4 regions of the Rossellomorea sp. DA94 genome follow, and region 2 is predicted to be linked to each of the others. Evidence: riboswitches for the same ligand, from Rfam matches in the RefSeq annotation. Region 2 holds a riboswitch; each other region holds the start of a gene.
The links. Region 2 has a riboswitch for S-adenosylmethionine ahead of P8596_RS20280 (methionine ABC transporter ATP-binding protein). Riboswitches for the same ligand answer to the same signal wherever they lie in the genome.
Positions count from the first base shown of each region.

Region 1: linked by a shared signal. The riboswitch ahead of metE (5-methyltetrahydropteroyltriglutamate--homocysteine S-methyltransferase) and the one ahead of P8596_RS20280 (methionine ABC transporter ATP-binding protein) in region 2 are both predicted to bind S-adenosylmethionine.
Region 3: linked by a shared signal. The riboswitch ahead of P8596_RS01275 (Na+/H+ antiporter NhaC family protein) and the one ahead of P8596_RS20280 (methionine ABC transporter ATP-binding protein) in region 2 are both predicted to bind S-adenosylmethionine.
Region 4: linked by a shared signal. The riboswitch ahead of metK (methionine adenosyltransferase) and the one ahead of P8596_RS20280 (methionine ABC transporter ATP-binding protein) in region 2 are both predicted to bind S-adenosylmethionine.

Region 1 is NZ_CP122397.1:3,713,714-3,717,872, forward strand. Features, by position in the region: gene metE (5-methyltetrahydropteroyltriglutamate--homocysteine S-methyltransferase) at 1-2,218, opposite strand, end outside; cobalamin riboswitch at 2,377-2,561, opposite strand; SAM riboswitch class I at 2,633-2,743, opposite strand; gene P8596_RS19315 (hypothetical protein) at 2,839-3,036, opposite strand; gene thiC (phosphomethylpyrimidine synthase ThiC) at 3,014-4,159, opposite strand, start outside.
Region 2 is NZ_CP122397.1:3,888,170-3,892,328, forward strand. Features, by position in the region: gene P8596_RS20270 (MetQ/NlpA family ABC transporter substrate-binding protein) at 1-290, opposite strand, end outside; gene P8596_RS20275 (methionine ABC transporter permease) at 306-974, opposite strand; gene P8596_RS20280 (methionine ABC transporter ATP-binding protein) at 971-1,993, opposite strand; SAM riboswitch class I at 2,145-2,251, opposite strand; gene P8596_RS20285 (SCP2 sterol-binding domain-containing protein) at 2,364-2,714, opposite strand; gene P8596_RS20290 (thioredoxin family protein) at 3,230-3,547, opposite strand; gene P8596_RS20295 (toprim domain-containing protein) at 3,550-3,909, opposite strand; gene P8596_RS20300 (YusG family protein) at 4,087-4,159, opposite strand, start outside.
Region 3 is NZ_CP122397.1:226,720-230,878, forward strand. Features, by position in the region: gene P8596_RS01270 ((S)-benzoin forming benzil reductase) at 1-523, shown strand, start outside; gene P8596_RS01275 (Na+/H+ antiporter NhaC family protein) at 631-1,950, opposite strand; SAM riboswitch class I at 2,033-2,137, opposite strand; gene P8596_RS01280 (MFS transporter) at 2,399-3,571, shown strand; gene P8596_RS01285 (DUF2187 family protein) at 4,049-4,159, shown strand, end outside.
Region 4 is NZ_CP122397.1:3,707,890-3,712,048, reverse strand. Features, by position in the region: gene P8596_RS19300 (GNAT family N-acetyltransferase) at 1-162, opposite strand, end outside; gene P8596_RS19295 (lmo0937 family membrane protein) at 345-494, shown strand; gene pckA (phosphoenolpyruvate carboxykinase (ATP)) at 556-2,145, opposite strand; SAM riboswitch class I at 2,466-2,609, shown strand; gene metK (methionine adenosyltransferase) at 2,825-4,027, shown strand; gene P8596_RS19280 (gamma carbonic anhydrase) at 4,141-4,159, opposite strand, start outside.

The sequences.
Region 1 (4,159 bases), 170 kb from region 2:
TGGTTTCAGGTATCCCCCGTGTTTTCAATCCGCAATCAGGGTTGATCCAGAATTGTTTTGGATCCAGCACCTGTAAAGATCGTCTAATATGCGAAATGATCTCCTCACGATCAGGGATAAAGGGACTGTGAATATCGTAAACGCCCAATCCTATCCCTTTGTCGTACCTATTTTCTTGAAATACATTGATTAATTCACCATGACTCCTTGAGGTTTCGATGGAGAGTACATCAGCATCAAGGTTACGGATTGCTTCAATGATATCTTCAAAATCAGAGTAACACATATGAGTATGAATTTGAGTTTCATTTTGCACCGATGATGTGGCTAACTTAAATGAAAAGACCGCAGCCTGTAAATATTCTTCCCACCGTTCCTTTTTTAAGGGTAAACCCTCTCTAAGTGCCGGTTCGTCTACCTGGATCATCCATATTCCCTCATCTTCGAGTGACTCAATCTCTTTCCGAAGAGAGAGCGCTATTTGATTAGCTACTATATAGCGGGGAATGTCATTCCGAACAAAGGACCAGTTTAGAATGGTAATAGGGCCCGTTACCATTCCCTTTACCGGTTTATCAGTTAGAGATTGGGCATACACGGTTTCTTTAACTGTCATCGGCTCTTTGAAATTCACATCCCCATAAATGATTGGAGGCTTCACACATCTGGACCCGTAGGATTGGACCCATCCGAATGTAGTGAAGTGAAATCCCTCTAGTTTCTCACCGAAAAATTCCACCATATCGGTCCGTTCAAATTCTCCATGTACAAATACGTCCAGGCCGATTTCTTCCTGAATGTCGATCCACCGCTTTATTTCTGCACGAATGAACCGTTGATACTCACCCTCATCAAGCTCTCCATTACGCCACTTCTTCCTTTGTCTTCTTACCTCCCTTGTCTGAGGGAAGCTGCCAATTGTGGTAGTGGGAAGAAGAGGGAGCTTTGACTGTGCTACCATGCGAATCGAAAATGGAGATTTTCGTCCGACATCTAATGGATTCAATCCTTTTAACTTATCTTGAACAGATGGTTTGTTTCTATTTGGCGATGTATGTAAGTCACTTATGGACTTCAAACATTCATCCACATCACTCTGCACTCTCCATATTCCTTCCCCGAGGGCTCTTGTTAGGAGGACGACTTCCTGCAATTTCTCATCAGCAAATGAAATACCATTACGAAGCGTTTTATCCAAAGTTTCTTCATTCCGCACGGTCACCGGTACATGGAGCAAACTGGATGATGGCTGAATGATTAAGCGGTCCTTTGGTACATAATCAGTCAATTCAGATAAAAATGAATGGGCTTCAACAAGATTCGTCCTCCAGATATTCCTGCCGTCCACAACTCCTGCTGCCAGAATTTTATCTTTAGGGAAACCGTTTTGCTTTAGTGCAGCCATATTCTCTCCCCGGTCATATATAAAATCCATACCTATCCCGTCTACAGGAATGGCTGTCACCTCTTTATAGTGTTCTAAATGATCAAAATAGGTTTGAAGAATAATCTTTACATCAGGAGCGGCTTTCTTTAATCTTCCGTAAATTTCGGTAAATCGATCAATCTCTTGTTTTGTGATGGAAGCACACAGGATCGGCTCGTCGATCTGCACCCATTCTACTCCCTCTTCCTGCAATTCTCGCAAGATCCCGGCATATAAAGGCACAAAGTCGTTTACGATTGATTGATAGTCTACTTCATAATATCCTTTAGATAATTTCACGAAGGTGAATGGACCCACTATTACCGGCTTCCCCTTAATACCAAGCTTTTCTTTCGCTTCCTTGTAATAGAATAGCGGACGATTTTCCACCAGTTGAGGTACGGATTCCCCAAGTTCCGGGACAATATAATGATAATTGGTGTTAAACCATTTCGTCATTTCTGATGCTGCTGCCCCCTTTGCCCCCCTTGCCATTTCAAAATACGTATCCAGACTGACTTTCCCGCCTTTATAGTGAAATCTGTCGGGAACGATTCCGAACATGGCCGCAGTATCAAGTACATGATCATATAAGCTGAAATCCCCGAGTGGAATCAAATCCACCCCTTGATCCAGCTGCTTCTTCACATGATCCAGGCGAATGTTCTCTATTTGTTCCAGGAAGGAATCTTCGTCAACCTTACCTGCCCAATATTCTTCCAATGTCTTTTTCCACTCACGATTTTCTCCAATCCTCGGATACCCTAAACTCGAACTCATGACCTTACTCATCATTCACACTCCCCATCTTTATCATCTTTAGTACGTAGTCCCAACAAAAAAATCTCCCTTTCAAATGAAAGAGAGATTCATACGCATATCTAACTAGAGTCGAGACAAACTGATATCCTCAACACGTATTCCTCACCCCTCTCTATATCCACGTAGAGCATAAGCGCATACAACAGGCAGGTCTCCTGACTTAGGTTCACAGCTTCTTATCCCTTCCCATTTCAACAGAAATAGTGGTTGAATGATAAGTCGCTCCCCGTTACAGTGGCGGGACCGCGCCGGATTTTCACCGGTCTTCCCTTTTAGCTGAGAGTGTCTCAGCACCTATTGCATTGGTCTATTTAATTTTTCTTTCAAAAAAACGTAAAACCCTCTCTAACTACTGTAGAGAGGGTTTCATGTTAATAGAATCCTCTCTTATTTTCCAAAGCCGTTTGCTTTGCAGGAATTAGCACCTTTTCAACAATTCCGTTGAATGGTTGCCGGGTTTCACAGGGCCAGTCCCTCCACCTCTCTCAATAAGAGTTTCACATATTCATTTACTATTCTGAAATTTGTAATAATCGTAGCACGGTACATAAGAGCTGTCAAAAGAAATTCAATCAATAACTTACACTTTTCTAATAATAGGTACTTTCTACATAATGACATTTGATACAAGACCTTGTTACATCAGTCTCATAGAAGACATGCCTGCAGTTTTCCTGAATGCTCTTCACTTCTTTTTCGAGTTGGGTGATTTTCTGATTGAGCTTTATGATCTCATACTTCAATTTGAGGACATGACAGGTAGGTTTATCGATAGATGTTTGATCCATTTTCCACAAACTCCTTCGATTTTTCTTTCAATCCTTTTTCTATTTCCTTATGAACATCATCAATGCTATTCTGCTCCATTCCCCTTATATCATGTGATATTCTCATTGAACAAAATTTCGGTCCACACATTGAACAAAAATGGGCCGTTTTTGCCCCTTCTGCAGGAAGTGTTTCATCATGATACTCCCTTGCACGTTCCGGGTCCAGGGATAAATTAAATTGGTCATTCCATCTAAATTCAAATCGAGCCTTAGAAACGGCATTATCCCTTACTTGTGCCCCTGGATGCCCTTTCGCCAAATCCGCTGCGTGTGCGGCGATTTTATAAGCAATGACACCCTCTCGCACATCATCTTTATTCGGTAATCCCAGATGCTCTTTCGGTGTTACATAGCACAGCATAGCTGTTCCAAACCAACCGATCATGGCAGCCCCTATGGCGGAAGTAATGTGATCATACCCCGGTGCAATATCTGTCGTTAATGGCCCCAGGGTATAAAAAGGAGCTTCATGACAGATTTCCATTTGCTTATCCACATTCTCTTTAATCATATGCATAGGTACATGACCAGGGCCTTCAATCATCACCTGTACATCATGCTTCCAAGCAATTTTGGTTAGCTCACCCAATGTTTCAAGCTCGGCAAACTGTGCTTCATCATTCGCATCAGCAATTGATCCGGGCCTTAAACCATCTCCTAGGGAAACGGAGATATCATAGGCTTTTAAAATCTTACATATATCTTCAAAATGTGAATAAAGAAAATTCTCTTTATGATGGGCAAGACACCATTGTGCCATGATTGAACCTCCGCGCGATACGATTCCCGTTGTACGATTAGCCGTCAGGTGAATATAGCGCAATAATACACCTGCATGGATGGTGAAGTAATCAACACCTTGCTCCGCCTGTTCGATCAATGTATCCCTATACACATCCCATGTCAGATTCTCTGCAATCCCGTTAACCTTTTCAAGTGCTTGATAAATCGGTACGGTACCTACAGGGACAGGCGAATTTCGAATGACCCACTCCCTTGTTGTATGGATGTTTTTTCCTGTTGATAAGTCCATTATGGTGTCGGCACCCCAGCGAGTTGCCCACGTCATTTTCTCCACTTC
Region 2 (4,159 bases):
TTCATCTGCAAGTCCATGTAAGGTACGGTTTGGAAGTAGTTCGCATCCAAATCACCATTGTCCAAGTCTTTATTCGGAAGGATATAGTCTTGATATGTTTCAATTTGCAGGTCGATTCCCTTATCTTCCAAAATCGGTTTCACTTTTTCAAGGATTTCCGCATGGGGAACGTTTGACGCTCCTACCACTAATTCCTTCCCGTCACTGCTTCCAGAGCCGGAATCACTCCCGCATGCTGCCAATCCAAAGATACTTGTTGCTGCTACTATTCCTGCTAACCATTTTTTCATCTGTTTTCTCTCCTCTTATCGTTTGTCTAATTTATTTGTGAAGTAGTCACCAATGATTTGAATGGCAAATACAACGAGTAAAATCATGATGGTTGCGGCAAGGGTTACATCCTCCCTGCTCCGTTGAAAACCATCCAGGTAAGCGAGGTTTCCTAATCCCCCGGCACCGATGACACCCGCCATTGCCGTATACCCCACCAGGGCGATGGCTGTTACCGTGATACCTGAAACCAAAGCCGGAAGAGATTCGGGAATAAGCACTTTCCATATGATCGTGCTAGTCTTCGCTCCCATCGCTTTCGCTGCTTCGATGACGCCTTTGTTCACTTCTCTCAATGCAATTTCCACCATGCGTGCGTAAAACGGTGCTGCTCCGATGATCAGGGCGGGCAGGGCCGCGTTCGCCCCGCGGATGGTATCCAATAAGAATTTTGTAAATGGAATGAGTAATACAATCAGGATAATGAACGGAATCGAGCGGAATACATTGACCACTGCACTGGTCACCGTATATGTAAGCTTGTTTTCCCATAAATTTTCCTTGGATGTAAGAAATAACAGGATCCCGAGAATCAGTCCTACTACGAAGGTAATCAGAACTGACATCCCCGTCATATAAAGGGTTTCAACTGTCGCTTCCCACATCTTCTCCCAGTCCACATTCGGAAATATATTTTCTATCATCCTCCGATCACCTCCACTTTGACCATCTGTTCCTCAGCGAAGGCAACGGCTGCAGAAATCGTCTCTTCGTTTCCATCAAGATGAACGAACAGCGTACCATAAGCCCCTTTTTGCGTCTGGGAAATCTGTCCTTGAAGGATATTGACATCCAAGTCGAAACTTCGGATCAAGCTGGTAATGAGCGGTTGCTCAGTCGATTCACCAACAAAGGTGAATTTCAGTACTTTTCCTTCCGGATACTGAGCTACGAGGTGATCGATTGTTTCCCCTGTTTCTTCCACTTGAGATACTTCTCTCACAAATCGCTTTGTCACCTGCTCTTTAGGATTTCTGAACACCTCAAGAACATCCCCTAGTTCTACCACCTTCCCTTGTTCCATGACCGCCACACGATGGCAGATTTTTTTGATCACATGCATTTCATGGGTGATCAGGACGATGGTCAGACCTAAACGTTTATTAATATCCACCAATAAATCAAGGATGGAATCGGTTGTTTGCGGATCTAAAGCAGAGGTGGCTTCGTCACAGAGAAGGACGTCGGGATTATTTGCAAGGGATCTCGCAATCCCGACCCTCTGTTTCTGTCCACCGCTCAACTGGGATGGATAGGCGTCTCCTCTTCCTTCTAATCCCACCAGCTCCAATAATTCATTGGCCCTTCGCACTCTCTCCTTCTTAGAAACTCCGGCTATTTCTAATGGAAACTGGATATTTTCAAGTACCGTACGCGACCAAAGGAGATTGAAATGCTGAAAGATCATCCCTATTGACTGCCTCGCCTGCCGAAGATCTTTCCCTTTCACTTTGGAAACGATCTGTCCATTTACGTTCACGGTTCCATTCGTGGGAACTTCAAGTCCATTGAGCATCCGGATCAACGTACTTTTCCCTGCCCCACTATAGCCAATCACTCCAAAAATTTCCCCTTGGCCAATGTCGATGGTGACGCCATCAACGGCTGAAATCTGGCCAGATTTTGATTGATAGATTTTTTTCACATCTGATATGGTAATCATGCTGTCTCCACCTTCTTTCTGAGTAAAACGACCTTTTTAATAAGAATTACAGTTGCACATACCGGGCAATCCCCACAGCCTTTTCGTTTACAATAAAAAATGCCTTCCTGCGATAAGCAGAAAGGCATAATCATATATAGGACTATCCTTTCTCTCATCTTTCAAAGCAAATGCTTTGAGTGAATTGGCACCATTTCAATTTTCATTGACGGTTGCCGGGCTTCATAGGGCACGTCCCTCCACCTCTCTAAATAAGAGTAAAGTATCGATTTATTTAATTTTTTGAATTGTTAAAGACTCTGAAAATTTGCTACAAGAGAGATTCTATCATCGAAAATAGAAATGTGTCAATTCTTTTTTCTTATGTTTTTTAAACTTGAACCGGTTCCTTGACCCTGGACCTTGTCAGCCAGAGGATGGATTCTACAAATAACAGCTGGCGGTATCCTCCCCTGACTTCCAGGATGCCGTTTTCAATCAGTTGAGACAATCGCTCTTCTCCTGTTAGTAGGGATAGCATGTCCTGCTCTTGTCCCTCAATGACAAAATGCGATTCCCCGCTACCATCAGTCAATACAGTACACCGCCTGTTTGAAATGGAGATTGCATAACGTTCCTTTTCACATTGAAACTGAAGAACAAATGGGCTGTCCGGAAATAAGAGTCGTAAGTGATACCTTGAATGACACTGATCTACTAATTCCTCTAAATAGATTCGCATGAATACCCTCCCAGTGAAACTTCTATATAGTATCAATTCCACTTTTAGGTATTTTTTCCTTTTAGACATTCTCGACATGTTTTGAATGAGTTTATCTTATTTGTCGAACAGTAAGAAATTGGGTGATGACCAGTCAAAAAATGATGGGATTCGAAACATTTCCCAAGAAATATGTCCTCGTTTGTAGAAAGAAAATGACTACTTTCGTAAATTTTTTCTGTTTTTTATCAGCATCGTGCTGGTTGATTTCCGCTCCAGATGCTCGCTTTCTTCGGGGCGTGAGTTGAGCCTCCTCGTGCTTCGCCCTGCGGGGTCTCAACTTTCCCGCTATTCCCGAAGGAGTCGAGCATCTTCCGCTCCAATCAACACTAATAATGTACTTCTCAAATTAGTTCGTTTTAATAGTCATTTATTCATATGTGTTGAGAGGGCAATTTCATCCTATTTCTAAAGCTGGTGAAGAATAGAAGTGAAGACAAAATAAAAAGACCTTTCATAAAGGTCTCTTATCCCCACTAGATGTTTTGGATTTTGTTGATGGTTTCGTATAGGAATGGGACGGATTGAAAGGCATAGATTCTTTCCATTTCCTGTCCATCTTTAAATAAAAGAAGGCAGGGGACGCTTTCAATGGATTGTTCTTCGGCAAATTGGGGCAGATAGTTCAGGTTCGCCTTCACAAAATGAAATGACTGGGGGAGTTTCTCGACCACTTCCAACATTTTACCCGCGACCTGACATGTACCACACATCGGTGTATATAGATAAACGGCTTCCAACGCATGGGATCTGATCGATTCGTTTAATTCTTCTGTCTGGCTTACCTCCAACAAAACTAAATCATCCTTTTTCCAAGATATTCTTTATGCACATCGATATTGGCACCAATGAGAACGGAAGCAAGATGATATTCCGGGGCTGCGGCCACTTCCTTATACATCCGGTCTATATAAAGGTGTTCCGCCTCGGGGAATTCACGCTTGAATTGTTTACGTAACTTCTCCCCTGCATCATCCGCATCGACGAGGATGTATACATCCCTTTCAAACAGCTCATCGATGAGTTCGTCCATTTTGGTGATGCTTATCGTTCCATTTGTGCAAATAATTTCAATCGGTTCTTTGATTATGTCTCTTACTTTCCGCTTGTCTGTTGTACCTTCGACAATGATTACCTTTTCGTCAAGTTCCATCATGATCATCACCTTATCTTTCAGAAATAAGATTAGGATAGTATATTCAGATAACAAGAGATGATGTCCACTTTCTACTCATATTTTCTCATGTTTACAAAAAATAGTGCAAGTGGTTTGTTTCATTGCTTATAGAAATGGTGCCAGATCCATACACGAATCTGGCACCGCGGGTCACCTTTAACACCATCCACCTTCGTCGCAATCCGTGTACCTTGCATCATGGCCTTCGGTGGAAGTATAGTTCTGATAA
Region 3 (4,159 bases), 970 kb from region 2:
AGCCAAGAAGATATATGTCGTTCAAAATGCAGGCGTGGTGACACCGATCAATACGTCGGGTGAAGTGGAAAATGAAGCAATGGAAACGAGTGTCCACGTCAATCTACTTTCACCTATGATCGCCACCAATGAATTGCTCAAGGCAGCAAAAGGCTCTGAATCGAAAATGATCATGGTCAACATCAGTTCAGGAGCGGGAAGTCGTCCCGTTTATGGCTGGAGTACGTATTGCGCGACTAAGGCGGGAGTCAATATGCTGACTGAAACGGTGAGCCTTGAGCTCTCCAACACACATAGCCGTCATCAGGTCATCGCTTTCAGTCCGGGAGTGATGGATACGGATATGCAGGGGGAAATCCGCTCGTCCTCCAAAGAAGCCTTTGCCGAGGTTGAGTCGTTCCAGCGCTACAAAGAAGAGGGGATGCTGCGCAGCACGGACACGGTAGCGGATGCACTGGTGGCTCTCATAACCAAAACCAATATTGAAAGTGGTAAACTGTATCATGTGAATGATTTGTTATAAGAAAAGAGCAGATTCCGGAAATCGGGGTCTGCTTTTTTAATGGTGTTTGAATAACCCAGACACAAAAAAGAGACAAACCCAGACGGATTTGTCTCTTTTCCAACGGACTAAGAAGAACGGACCGGATCTCCATCAGTAGCGGTTCTCCGTGTGAACTTCGGAAGGGCGAATTGAATCGCAATCAGTCCGCAAACGGCAATCAGGACAGGGTAGAAGGCATAAGGGATGATGCTGACAGGTGATATGCCGGCTACTTCCGCCACTAACAGTGCCTGTGCACCGTATGGGATCAACCCTTGAACGGCACAAGAGAAAATATCGAGGATACTTGCTGACTTACGGGAATCTACGCCATACTGATCGCTAAGCGTTTTGGCCAGTGGTCCTGCGATGATAATGGAAATTGTGTTATTGGCTGTGCAAAGATTCGTCGAACTGACCAAGCCTGCTGTTGCAAGCTGTGCTCCCTGAGGAGATTTAATCTTACGTGTGGCATGGTAAAGGATAGCTTGAATCCCTCCATTATGACGAATCAGTTCGACGACTCCGCCGATCAGGATGGAAAGGATCACAATCTCTGCCATGCCCGTCATCCCGTCGGCTACACTACCAAAGTAACTCGATGGGGTAAAGCTTCCATCCGAAAATCCGATAACCCCTGCCAACACAATCCCGCCGATTAAAACGACAAATACGTTTAATCCTGCAAGGGCCCCAATGATCACTCCGAGGTAAGGGATGATTTTAATCCAGTCGAAGCTTCCTGCGTCGACGGAGGATGGAGTCCCCATCGTAAGGAAAAAAAGGATGACCATCGTGATGATGGCTGCGGGTAAGACAATGAAGAAGTTCACTTTGAACTTGTCCTTCATTTCGGTTTTCTGTGTGCGTACGGCTGCAATCGTTGTATCCGAGATGAACGATAAATTGTCCCCGAACATCGCTCCCCCGATGACGGTGGCCATAGCAAGTGGCATAGAAATGTCGGCTCCTGAGCTGATGCCTACTCCGATTGGGGCAAGTGCTGCAATCGTCCCCATTGATGTCCCCATTGATAGGGAAATGAAAGCGGCGATGATGAATAATCCAACAATGATCAGATTACCAGGAAGCACGGATAGGGCAAAATTGACGGTTGAATCAACGGCGCCCATCTTTTCTGCTACACCGGAAAACGCACCGGCTAATAAGAAGATAAAGACCATAATCATAATGTCCGGGTGCCCGGCACCTTTTGCGAACCGTTCAACCTTAGAGGTTAACGACTCTTTCCGATTCATCGCAAGGGCTACAATGGAGGCAATGATGATGGATACCAGTACAGGGAATGCATAAAAATCTCCTGAAAGGATCCCCGCTCCAAGGAACAGTGAAACAAATATGATCAAGGGCAATAAAGCCAGTAAATTACCTTTTTCTTGGTTCATGTCAAACACTCCTTTGTCGTGTGAAATCAAATAAAAAAACCTCTTCCAGTATAAGAAGAGGTTTCATTCAAACGAAACACTCCTCTTATCTTTCAAGCATTACGCTTGCTGGATGTGGCACAGCACTCATCATGAGTCCGCTGCCGAGACATCACAGGGCCAGTCCCTCCGTCTCTCTGGATAAGAAGATATGTTATTCAGTTCACTTAAAATATACTTCCATACTTTAAAGGGTTTAATCGAAAAAGTCAAACGGTAATTTATTGGAAATATACATGCAGGGCATGACTGCCACAGCTGGATCAAACGAAAGCGGCGGGAGATCGCCGTAGCAAGGCATGCATCATAAAACGCGGGAGTTTATCCATAAAAAGGCATAAACACATAGACAATTGAACGGTCAAGGTCTACTATAAGATAGACAAAAAACATCTTGGGGGATACGGTAGTGGAAAGAAATGTGCGAAATCAAATTTTTACGTTACAAGGGTTTTATCTATTGACCTTCTTCGGGGTTGGAAGTTTATATCCTTTACTCAGTGTATATTTAAGTGAAAGTGTGGGGTTAAATGGATATCAGATCGGAACCATCATGTCTGTCGGCCCGATCATGATGATTTTCTTCCAGCCGATATGGGGGATGGTCAGTGACACAACCAATAAGCCAACCGTCGTGTTGGGATTAACCTCCTTAGTTGCAGGGATCTTTGCTCTTGGTTATTTATTCATGGATGTTTACTATGGACTATTGGTGGTCGCGATTTTAGTTGCGATCTTCCAAAGTGCCATCATTCCCGTGTCTGACAGCATCAGCTTGAAGTATACAAGTAAAGTCGGTTATAACTACGGAAATATTCGTCTGTTCGGCTCATTGGGATTCGGGATTGCCGTGTTCGTCATGGGGAGGCTTTCAGAGGGATTCATCGGACCGACGATCATTTTCTACTCCTTCTTTATCTGTCTGGTCCTATCCGGATTCCTATCCTTCCGTTTTCCTAAAGAGAGAGCGGCAGCTAAGCTTGATCTAAAAGCCGGGATGAAGGAATTATTCACGATGAAGAAGTTTCTGATCTTCCTGGCCGTCACGTTCCTGGTGTTCGGCCCAAATTTAGCCAATAACGTGTATTTCGGATTATTCGTAGAAGATTCAGGTGGTACGTACGCCGGAATCGGTCTCGCATTTCTGATTGCCGTCCTATCAGAAGTACCGTTTATGAGAATCGCGGGAGGGTGGATTGATAAGTTCGGTCTCTTGACCGTAGCGGCGCTGGCAGGTGCTGCATCCATGATCCGCTGGCTATTTTACTTCACAGAACCAAGTCTATGGCTGGTCTATTCCTCAGCGGTGATGCAGGGGCTTGCCATCGGATTATTCATTCCTGCGGGGCTACGCTACATCAAAGAAATCACGCCGGCACATATTACAGCTACTGCCGTCACCGTCTATTCCGCCATCGGAAATGGTCTCGGGAATTGGTTCAGTACCTTCGTGGGAGGTTTCATCTATGAAACCTATTCCATCTACACGGTATACCTCTTCTTCGCAGTCCTGTCACTCCTAGGCATCTTTCTCTGCTTCGTCCTAATGAAAGAAGAAAAGAAGAAGGCATTAGCTTACTAAAAAACAGGCATCCGCTACCCACGGATGCCTGTTTTTATATAAAAATACAAAAAGGAAGGATTTTCCTTATGGAATGTAAAAGTATATATAGAGAAATGATTTTACCTTGAAAGTGTTTATCTTGAAGGGCACTGCTAAACAAGTCTTTAAACTTCACTTTGACGCTGATTGTAGCGGAAGGTGCTCGACTCCTGCGGGAATTGCGGGAAAGTTGAGACCCCGCAGGGCAAAGCCCGAGGAGGCTCAACTCACGCCCCGCGGAAAGCGAGCACCTGGAGCGAAAATCAGCCAGGCATCGCTTTGGCTGTAAAAGATTTTGAAAAAAGACATCAAAAGGTTTTGACTTTATGTAATTGTGGTACAAAAAGGATAAGTCATTCATTGAAATTTATATAAATACAAGTTAAAATAATATTATTAGAAAATTCTTTCAATTAAAAAGAGAACGATCATTTTAACTAAAAAGGGGACTTTAAAATGGAAAATACATTCGTTTATTCAAAAGAGAATGCAAACCTTGGGGATACGATTCAGTTTAAAAGAAAGAAACATGTCATCAATGGTGTCGTCACGACCTTGAGAGAAAAT
Region 4 (4,159 bases), 180 kb from region 2:
CCGGAGATTTCCTTCCTCATCAAAATCTCCCCAAATCTTCTGGAAATCCTGTTCAAACCCAAAGGCTTCGATGTCCCCGATGATGAACAAGTTCTCAGCAGGCTGCTGCTGAATGAGTCGCTGACAAATAACATGATCTTTCTCTGTAAGCTGTCTGATCATCTCAATTCCCCCTGTAAAATTTAATCATAATCATACCAAAATTAGTAATATTTAGTAAAGTGTTATTTTACTTTGGAATCGAAAAAAAGAATAGGGAAATGGTAGTGGTTTTAAATTTCATCTTTTAGGGAAACTTATGAGCAATACTCGTTTTTCTATAACAGTTCTAAGGAGGAGCACACATGCTTTGGACCATCATCGGAATCTTATTAGTTCTTTGGTTACTAGGATTGATCTTTAAAATCGGTGGAGCCGTCATCCATGTTCTACTGATCATCGCCGTTGTCGTATTCTTATTCAACAGAATCACCGGCCGGAAAAAAGGGCTATAACGATAACAAAGGTCCGTCCCTCAATCGTGAGGGACGGACCTTTGTATGTTAGTTAAGAGATTTATTTAACGGACGGGCCGCCTTTTTGTTCGATGTCAGAAGGGACGTTCGAGAATTTCTTGAAGTTCTCGTTGAATTTGTGAGCAAGTTCTTTTGCTTTGACTTCATAAGCCGCTTCATTGGACCATGTTTTCTTAGGTTGAAGTACTTCGTCTGGAACGCCAGGAACGTGAACCGGGATGTTCAGACCGAAAATCTCGTCTGTTGCCGTTTCCACATTCGTAAGTTCACCCTCAAGTGCCGCCTGTATCATGGCGCGGGTGTAGGAAAGCTTCATGCGATTCCCCACTCCGTATTCTCCGCCGGTCCAACCTGTATTCACGAGGAATACCTGTGCATTGTGCTCATCGATCTTCTTACCGAGCATTTCTGCGTAACGAGTGGCAGGAAGCGGAAGGAATGGAGATCCAAAGCAAGTTGAGAAAGTTGCCTGTGGTGAAGTGATTCCACGCTCCGTACCTGCAAGCTTCGATGTATATCCACTTAAGAAATGATACATTGCCTGTTCTTTTGTCAGCTTGCTGATCGGAGGTAATACGCCGAAAGCATCAGCTGTTAAGAAAACAATCGTATTTGGGTGTCCTGCGATACTTGGTTCCACGATGTTTTCCATCGCTTGAAGGGGGTAGGCAGCACGCGTGTTTTCTGTTAAAGTGTTATCATCATAATCCGCGATGCGGGACATGTCATCAAGAACGACATTTTCAAGTACCGAACCGAAACGGATCGCATCAAAGATCTGAGGTTCTTTTTCACGTGTAAGCCCGATGCACTTAGCATAGCATCCGCCTTCGATATTGAATACGCCGTTCGGGGACCATCCGTGCTCATCATCACCGATCAAACGGCGGTTTGGATCTGCGGATAAAGTCGTTTTACCAGTACCGGATAATCCGAAGAACAACGCTACATCGCCTTCGCGTCCAACGTTTGAAGAACAGTGCATGGAAAGGATGTCGGATTCAGGAAGTACATAGTTCATGACCGAGAAGATGGATTTCTTCATTTCACCGGCATATTCCGTACCGCCGATCAACACGATCCGTTTTTCAAATGAAACGATGATGAACGTTTCAGAGTGAGTGCCATCCACTTCTGGATCAGCCTTGAAGTTCGGTGCTGAAATGACGGTGAATTCAGATTGATGATCTTTTAACTCTTCTGTTTCCGGGCGGATGAATAATTGGTGGGCAAACAGATTATGCCAGGCAAACTCATTGATCACCTGGATCGGTAGTCTATGTTTCGGGTCTGCCCCTGCGAACCCTTTAAATGAAAATACTTCTTCTTTTTCTTTTAAGTATTCGATGACTTTTGTATATAATTTATCGAATGATTCCGAAGAGATCGGCTGATTGACAGAACCCCATTCGATTTTATCTTTCGTCGTTGGTTCTTCTACAATAAATTTATCTTTAGGAGAGCGTCCTGTGTATTTACCAGTTTCTGCTCTGATTGCACCTGATGAAGTTAAAACGCCTTCATTTCGTTGAAGGACCTTTTCGACTAGTTGAGAAACAGATAATTGTTCCTGGATGTTTTGACCATTAAGTAATTCCGTTAATTCATTAGACATGCTCACTGAATTCATTCGAACCCTTCCTTTATATAAATTTATTTAAATGGTATCGTTTACTTTACAAAAATAGTATAACACAATCAAGCTATTAGTCTATACTATTTATTTAATTTTATAATGTGTCTTCATTTTGTCACATTTCTTGACCGAATAAAGCTTGTTTCTTCTTATTTATATGAAATGCACCTCGCAATGATTAGCCTCATTACCCCATTAGGTTATGTACATGATAAAAAAACAGGCTGAAACCACGAAATGAATGGTTAAACCTGTCACTCAAAAAAAGTTGACACCACTTGTCCTAACCGTTATCATTGTTCCTTGAACGGATACTCTTATCCTGAGCTGGTGGAGGGAGCAGACCCTATGAAACCCAGCAACCTGCTAAATAGTGAATGGATCCATTTCTTTAATGAATCCGATTAAGCGAAGGTGCTAAACTGAGGCAAGGTCTCTAAAACCTTGAACGATAAGAGAGAAAAGGCGCGGCTATGATCTGAAACCTTTCCTCTGAAACTTTTTCCACGAGGAAGGGTTTTTTCTGTTTATAGTGGACCACATGCACATAAATCATGATTTATTTATAAAAGAATCATGTTTACTTCATACTACTTAGGGAAATGAGTACCGTATCTGTTTACTGTTTTGTCAGAAGAATTGTTCTGACAAATATGCTTAAGGAGGAACCTTGATGTCAACTAAACGTCGTCTGTTTACATCTGAGTCCGTAACCGAAGGACATCCAGATAAAATTTGTGACCAAATTTCTGATTCAATTCTTGATGCAATTCTGACCAATGATCCGAATGCACGTGTAGCGTGTGAAACGTCTGTCACAACGGGTCTTGTGCTTGTTGCAGGTGAAATCACTACGAATACGTATGTTGATATCCCGAAAATCGTTCGTGAAACGATCCGTGAAATTGGCTATACCCGTGCGAAATACGGCTTTGATGCTGAAACATGTGCAGTTCTGACTTCCATTGATGAGCAGTCTGCCGATATCGCTCAAGGTGTCGATCAGGCCCTTGAGGCCCGTGAAGGTCAAATGACGGATGAAGAAATCGATGCAATCGGTGCAGGTGACCAAGGATTGATGTTCGGATTCGCTTGTAATGAAACGAAAGAGCTTATGCCTCTTCCGATTTCCCTTGCCCACAAAATCTCCCGTCGTTTAACGGAAGTACGTAAAGAAGAGATCCTTCCTTACCTTCGTCCGGATGGAAAAACACAAGTAACCGTTGAATACGATGAAAACGATAAGCCGGTCCGCATCGACACGATCGTCATCTCTACTCAGCATCACCCTGAAGTGACGCTTGAGCAAATCCAACGCAACCTGAAAGAATATGTCATCGACCCGGTTGTACCGAAAGAACTGATCGATGAAGAAACGAAATATTTCATCAACCCGACTGGCCGCTTCGTAATCGGTGGACCACAAGGTGATGCAGGTCTGACAGGACGTAAAATCATCGTTGACACATATGGCGGATACGCACGTCACGGTGGCGGTGCCTTCTCTGGTAAGGATGCAACGAAAGTGGACCGTTCAGCGGCTTATGCAGCGCGCTATGTAGCGAAGAACATCGTGGCAGCGGGACTTGCTGAGAAATGTGAAGTTCAATTAGCGTATGCAATCGGTGTGGCGAAGCCCGTATCCATCTCCGTTGATACATTTGGAACAGGGAAAGTGTCAGAAGATGTATTAATTGACGTTGTGAGCAATAACTTTGACCTTCGTCCTGCAGGAATCATCAAGATGCTTGACCTTCGTCGTCCGATCTACAAGCAGACAGCTGCTTACGGACACTTCGGCCGTAACGATCTTGATCTTCCTTGGGAACGCACAAACAAAGCGGATGCGTTGAAAGCAGAAGCATTAGGCGAATAAGGAAAGATAGAAGAGACCAACACTCTTTGGGGTGTTGGTCTTTTTGTTGATGATCAAAAGAAAATCTTCCATGAGTATTCTCAAGGAGGATGGGGTATCCCAAGTATAGGAAGTTAAAACGGTTTGATGTTC